3 regions of the Streptomyces sp. NPDC090798 genome follow, and region 2 is predicted to be linked to each of the others. Evidence: predicted binding sites of a transcription regulator. Region 2 holds the regulator's gene; each other region holds the start of a gene.
The links. The regulator HrcA, encoded in region 2, represses chaperone genes, less so after heat shock. The targets are predictions, from matches to a motif close to TTNGCACTCNGNNNNNCNGAGTGCNAA.

Region 1 (2,264 bases), on a different contig from region 2:
CCGCCGTTGACGGCGATCTGCTTGAGCGGGGCCTCCAGGGCGAGCCGCACGGCGTTGGCGCCGGTCGCCTCGTCACCCGTCAGCTCCAGCTTCTCGAAGACCGAGGAGGCCTGGATGAGGGCCACGCCACCACCGGCGACGATGCCCTCCTCGACGGCCGCCTTCGCGTTGCGAACGGCGTCCTCGATGCGGTGCTTGCGCTCCTTGAGCTCGACCTCGGTGGCGGCACCGGCCTTGATGACGGCCACGCCGCCGGCCAGCTTCGCCAGGCGCTCCTGGAGCTTCTCGCGGTCGTAGTCCGAGTCGGAGTTCTCGATCTCGGCACGGATCTGGTTGACCCGGCCCTGGACCTGGTCGGCGGAGCCGGCGCCGTCCACGATCGTGGTCTCGTCCTTGGTGATGACGACCTTGCGGGCACGGCCCAGCAGGTCCAGACCCGCGTTCTCCAGCTTGAGGCCGACCTCCTCGGAGATGACCTCGCCGCCCGTGAGGATGGCGATGTCGCCGAGCATGGCCTTGCGGCGGTCACCGAAGCCCGGAGCCTTGACGGCGACGGACTTGAAGGTGCCACGGATCTTGTTGACGACCAGGGTCGACAGGGCCTCGCCCTCGACGTCCTCGGCGATGATCAGCAGCGGCTTGCCGGACTGCATGACCTTCTCGAGAAGCGGCAGCAGGTCCTTGACGTTGCTGATCTTCGAGTTGGCGATCAGGATGTACGGGTCGTCGAGGACGGCCTCCATACGCTCCATGTCGGTGGCGAAGTACGCCGAGATGTAGCCCTTGTCGAAGCGCATACCCTCGGTGAGCTCGAGCTCCAGACCGAAGGTCTGGGACTCCTCGACGGTGATGACGCCTTCCTTGCCGACCTTGTCCATCGCCTCGGCGATGAGCTCGCCGATCTGGGTGTCGGCGGCGGAGATGGAGGCCGTGGAAGCGATCTGCTCCTTGGTCTCGACATCCTTGGCCTGCTCGAGCAGGGCACCGGAGACGGCCTCGACGGCCTTCTCGATACCGCGCTTGAGAGCCATCGGGTTGGCGCCGGCGGCTACGTTGCGCAGGCCCTCGCGGACGAGCGCCTGGGCGAGGACGGTCGCGGTGGTCGTACCGTCACCGGCGACGTCGTCCGTCTTCTTGGCGACTTCCTTGACCAGCTCGGCGCCGATCTTCTCGTACGGGTCCTCGAGCTCGATCTCCTTGGCGATGGAAACACCATCGTTGGTGATCGTGGGGGCGCCCCACTTCTTCTCGAGGACGACGTTGCGGCCCTTGGGGCCAAGGGTGACCTTGACGGCGTCGGCGAGCTGGTTCATCCCGCGCTCGAGACCGCGCCGTGCCTCCTCGTCGAACGCGATGATCTTGGCCATGTGAAGTGGTCCTCCCGGACTGGGGTGGATTGCTCCGGACCGCGCTGGCGCCCGCGACGGACGGCCTGCCTGCCCCGTGGTTCCTTGCACCACCTGGCCTGCGGGCCTCACCGACCCGGTCCTTCGTTATCACTCTCACCTTCAGAGTGCTAACGCCAATGATTAGCACTCGCCCCTGCCGAGTGCAAGCGCCTCACCTTGATCCGCAGGTGAGAAGGGGCGCGCAACCCGCGCGTCGCGCCGGGGCGCGAGCGGGCCCGCGCCGACGGTCCGGACAGCCGCGCCGCCGGACGGACAGACCGAAGGGCTCGCACCCCATGGGATACGAGCCCTTCGTCACGTCGAACAGTCAGTCGGCGCGTGCTTCAGCTGGTCGCGAGTCGGACCATGTCCGCCTGCGGCCCTTTCTGGCCCTGCGAGATCTCGAAATCGACCCGCTGACCCTCTTCCAGGGTGCGGTAGCCGTCCATCTGAATCGCGCTGTAGTGGACGAATACATCCGCACCACCGTCGACCGCGATGAAGCCGTACCCCTTCTCCGCGTTGAACCACTTGACGGTGCCCTGAGCCATGCCTAACTCCCCTATTACTGGCCCTTGCACAGGACCGCACTTCGCGGACCCGGGTCAGACCTCACCCCCCAACGGTTGGGGGTGTGCGCCGGAACGCGTCGACCGCGGCTGAATGTATCTGTCCAACTGCCGTCTGCAACAGGTCAATCGGACGAGAATTCCGGGCACGACTGATCGGGAATATGGGGAGAATTTGCGAATATTCAGGGCAAGTCGGGCCCCATAAAAGCCATATAAGGCTCAAAAACGCGGGACACTTTGGCTACTTCTTGCCGGACTTCGGGCGCGAACTCATATGCGCCCGGCATGCGAAGTGGAGCGGGTT
Region 2 (2,264 bases):
TCTTGACGGTCAGCGTGCGACGCGACCGGACCCGCCCGTCACCGGCGCACTCGGGGCAGGGAGTCGGGACGACGGTCCCGAAGCCCTGGCACTGCGGACACGGCCGGGAGGTCATGACCTGCCCGAGGAAGGACCGCGTGACCTGGGACACCTCACCCCGCCCGCGACACATGTCACAGGTCTGGGCCGAGGTACCCGGCGCCGCGCCCTCACCGTTGCAGGTGGCGCAGACGACGGCCGTGTCGACCTGGATGTCCTTCGTCGTGCCGAAGGCCGCCTCGTCCAGCTCGATCTCGAGCCGGATCATGGCGTCCTGGCCACGCCGCGTACGCGACCGCGGACCGCGCTGCGACGCCGTACCGAAGAAGGCGTCCATGATGTCCGAGAAGTTCCCGAACCCACCGGCGCCGAAGCCGCCCGCACCGCCGCCGCCCGCCTGGGACAGCGGGTCGCCGCCGAGGTCGTAGACCTGCTTCTTCTGCGGGTCCGACAACACCTCGTACGCGGCGTTGATCTCCTTGAACCGCTCCTGCGTCTTCGGATCGGGATTGACGTCCGGGTGCAGCTCGCGTGCGAGCCGCCGGAAGGCCTTCTTGATCTCGTCCTGGGACGCGTCGCGGCGCACGCCGAGTACGGCGTAGTAGTCCGTGGCCACTTACGACTCCGCCAGGATCTGTCCGACGTACCGTGCCACTGCGCGTACCGCTCCCATCGTTCCCGGGTAATCCATGCGGGTCGGGCCGACCACGCCGAGTTTGGCTACTGCCTCGCCGCCCGAACCGTAGCCGACCGAGACCACGGACGTGGAGTTGAGTCCCTCATACGCGTTCTCGTGACCGATTCGCACGGTCATGCTCGAATCCCCGGCCTCCCCAAGCAACTTGAGAAGCACGACCTGCTCCTCCAGCGCTTCGAGCACCGGCCGGATGGTGAGAGGGAAGTCATGTCCGAAGCGCGTCAGATTGGCGGTTCCGCCGATCATCAGCCGCTCCTCGGTCTCCTCGACGAGCGTCTCCAGAAGGGTGGAGAGCACCGTCGCGACCGTACCTCGGTCCTCCGCCTCGAACGCGTCCGGGAGGTCCTGCACGAGCTGCGGGACGTCCGCGAAGCGTCGGCCCGCGACCCTGCTGTTGAGCCGGGCCCGCAGATCCGCGAGAGACGTTTCTCCGAACGGGGCCGGGCAGTCGATCATGCGCTGCTCGACCCGCCCGGTGTCCGTGATCAGCACGAGCATCACGCGGGCGGGGGCGAGGGACAGCAGCTCCACGTGCCGCACGGTCGATCTCGTCAGCGACGGATACTGCACGACGGCGACCTGCCGGGTCAGCTGCGCGAGCAGCCGCACCGTCCGCCCGACGACGTCGTCGAGGTCGACCGCGCCGTCCAGGAAGTTCTGAATGGCCCGCCGCTCGGGCGCGGTCATCGGCTTGACGCCGGCGAGCTTGTCGACGAAGAGCCGGTAGCCCTTGTCGGTGGGGATCCGCCCGGCGCTGGTGTGCGGCTGGGCGATGTACCCCTCGTCCTCCAGGGCCGCCATGTCGTTGCGGACGGTGGCCGGGGAGACCCCCAGCCGGTGCCGCTCGGTCAGCGCCTTGGACCCGACCGCGACCGGCTCGTCGGTGCCGACATAGTCCTGGACGATGGCGCGCAGCACTTCGAGCCTGCGTTCACTGAGCATCGCGCACACCTCCAGCTCTCGACCCCTCGGCGCCTCGCTTGGCACTCAGCGCGTGCGAGTGCCAGCATTCCCCGGCCCAGTGTACGGCCGGTGGGTACGGCCCCGGCAAGGGCGGCCCCGCGATCTTGTGCAAGGTGCACGGACGTACACCGACGTGTCCCGCGATGTCACACCGTCCCTGCCCGTGATGTCGTACCGTCCACGCCCTCACCGCTAGCGTCGGCGTATGAAGGTGACTTGGGAAGAGGCAGGGTGGGAGCAGCTGACGCCGCGGGTGGGGCGGCGGCGGCTTCCGGTCTGGGACTGCACGGTCGGGCTGGTCGTGGGCGACGGCGGGGCGCTGATCATCGACGCGGGATCGAGCCTCGCGGAGGGCGCGCGGTTGCGCGGGGAGGCGCAGGCGATCGCCGGCCGCCGTGTGACCTTCGTCGCGCTCACCCACCCCCATTTCGACCACGTCCTGGGCGCTGCGGCGTTCGCGGGCGCGGAGGTCCTCGTCGCGGGCGGCTCGGACGAGGTGTACGAGCACGGGCGCGAGGAGCTGTACGCGGACGCGGTACGGGGCGGCCTGGACGCGCGGGCGGCG
Region 3 (2,264 bases), on a different contig from region 2:
CATGTACGGGGACAGGTAGCCCTTGTCGAAGGCCATGCCCTCGGTGAAGTCCAGCTCCAGGCCGAAGGTGTTGGACTCCTCGACGGTGATGACACCGTCCTTGCCGACCTTGTCCATCGCCTCGGCGATGAGCTCGCCGACCTGCGGGTCCTGGGCGGACAGCGCGGCGACGGCCGCGATGTCGGACTTCTCCTCGATCGGGCGCGCGGTGGCGAGGAGCTCGTCCGAGACCGCCTTGACGGCCGCGTCGATGCCCTTCTTCAGCAGCGCCGGGGAGGCACCCGCGGCGACGTTCTTCAGGCCCTCGCGGACGAGCGCCTGGGCCAGCACGGTGGCGGTGGTCGTACCGTCACCCGCGATGTCGTTGGTCTTGGTTGCCACCTCCTTCACCAGCTGGGCGCCGAGGTTCTCGTACGGGTCGTCGAGCTCGACCTCGCGGGCGATGGTGACACCGTCGTTGGTGATGGTGGGTGCGCCGAACTTCTTGTCGATGACGACGTTGCGGCCCTTGGGGCCGATCGTCACCTTGACCGTGTCGGCAAGCTTGTTGACGCCGCGCTCGAGGGCGCGACGGGCGTCCTCGTCGAACTTCAGGATCTTCGCCATGGGAGCGATTCAGCCCTCTCGGAAAACTGGGGTGAACGAACCGCGCCCCCGACGCCCGGCTGGTTATGGTCGCGGGGGCCAGGGGCGCAGTTCACTGCAAAACTGGGTGAAACGGTGAAGCTCGGCGAACTACTTCTCGATGATCGCGAGCACGTCGCGAGCCGAGAGTACGAGGTACTCCTCGCCGTTGTACTTCACCTCGGTGCCGCCGTACTTGCTGTACAGCACGATGTCGCCGGTGCTGACGTCGAGCGGCAGGCGCTCGCCGTTCTCGAAGCGGCCCGGGCCCACGGCGAGGACGACGCCCTCCTGGGGCTTCTCCTTCGCGGTGTCCGGGATGACCAGGCCAGAAGCCGTGGTCTGCTCGGCGTCCAGCGGCTGGACCACAACACGGTCCTCGAGCGGCTTGATGGCAACCTTGGAGCTGGTGGTCGTCACGATCCGACCTCCCCCTTCGGAGATCTCACGGGGTTAACTGTCTGAGGTGGCGACCAGGTGGATCCGTCGTCGCGGGTGCCGGACCTGCCCGTCGCTATTGGCACTCTCCAGGGGGGAGTGCCAGGGCCGAGACTATGACCGCGATTAGCACTCGGTCAAGCGGAGTGCCAAAGCCTCCGGCGTGGCGTGGGGTTTTGGGCACCCGGCGCGCGTGTCGGCGTACCCCTGGGGGCTGCGCCCCCAGCCCCCCTTTCTCGGCCTGGACGGCCTCGTCCTCAAACGCCGGACGGGCTGCCCCGGCCGAACGGTCAGAGGTAGTTCTCCAGACGCGCCGGCGTGAAGCCCTCCGCCTGGATGCGTCGCAGGAGTCGGACCGTCGCCTCCGTGAGGTTGGGCTCCTCGAAGCCGGAGAGGATGTCACCCGGTCGCAGGCGGCGGGCGTCGGGCTCCCGGCCGAGGACGACGGCCGCGACCCCGCAGTCGGCGGCGGCGTGCAGCGTGGTGGTGTCGTAGGTGCCGTAGGGGGGACGGAAGAGCCGGGGGCGGACGCCGAAGCGGGCCTTGAGCTTCTCCTGCTGACCGCAGATCTCGGCCCGCTGGCCCGCGTACGGCAGTCCGCGCAGCGAGGCGTGGTGGAGGGTGTGGTTCTGCACGCTCGCGCCGACCGTCCGCAGCTGGGCGAAGTGCCCGTACCCCGGCCCGACGACACTGTCCGTGAGGAACATGCTGACCGGCAGCCGCAGTTCACGGACCATGTCGACGAACCGCGGATCGCGCTCGGCGCCGTCGTCGTACGTCAGGAACACCACCTTGTCGCGGGTGGGCACGCGCTCCACGACGGGAGCCAGTCCCGGCGCCGCGCCGCGGAGGGCGGGCCGGGCGGGCTGCTGCGGCGGGGTGGCGAGCGGGGTGGGCAGCCCCCAGTGGCGGTACGTCGCCGGGGTCGGCCCGTTCGGCCTGGACCTGCGCACCTCCTGCGCGGCCTTCTTGCCCAGCCGTTCGATCGGGTCGACGGACTGGGCACAGCCGGTGCAGCCGGTCAGGAGCGCCGCGGTGAGCGCCCCCGCGACCAGCGCCCGTGTTCTCACAGGTAGTCCTCCAGCCGTGCCACCGCGTACCCCTTGTCGGTGACCATCTTCAGGAAGCGGCGGATCATGTCGGGCATGGTGCCGTCCCAGTCCTCCCTGCCGCGGAAGTGGGTGAGGACGATGTCGCCGGGG

Region 1: the regulator HrcA is predicted to act here: its motif matches at 1,494-1,520, upstream of groL (chaperonin GroEL).
Region 3: the regulator HrcA is predicted to act here: its motif matches at 1,189-1,215, upstream of groES (co-chaperone GroES).

What each region holds. Positions count from the first base shown of each region.
Region 1 covers NZ_JBIVXA010000013.1:64,535-66,798, reverse strand. The annotation lists gene groL (chaperonin GroEL) at 1-1,367, opposite strand, end outside; gene ACIQTP_RS27295 (cold-shock protein) at 1,733-1,939, opposite strand.
Region 2 covers NZ_JBIVXA010000001.1:672,886-675,149, reverse strand. The annotation lists gene dnaJ (molecular chaperone DnaJ) at 1-655, opposite strand, end outside; gene hrcA (heat-inducible transcriptional repressor HrcA) at 656-1,678, opposite strand; gene ACIQTP_RS03070 (MBL fold metallo-hydrolase) at 1,905-2,264, shown strand, end outside.
Region 3 covers NZ_JBIVXA010000040.1:38,515-40,778, forward strand. The annotation lists gene groL (chaperonin GroEL) at 1-606, opposite strand, end outside; gene groES (co-chaperone GroES) at 736-1,044, opposite strand; gene ACIQTP_RS45575 (polysaccharide deacetylase family protein) at 1,353-2,132, opposite strand; gene ACIQTP_RS45580 (polysaccharide deacetylase family protein) at 2,129-2,264, opposite strand, start outside.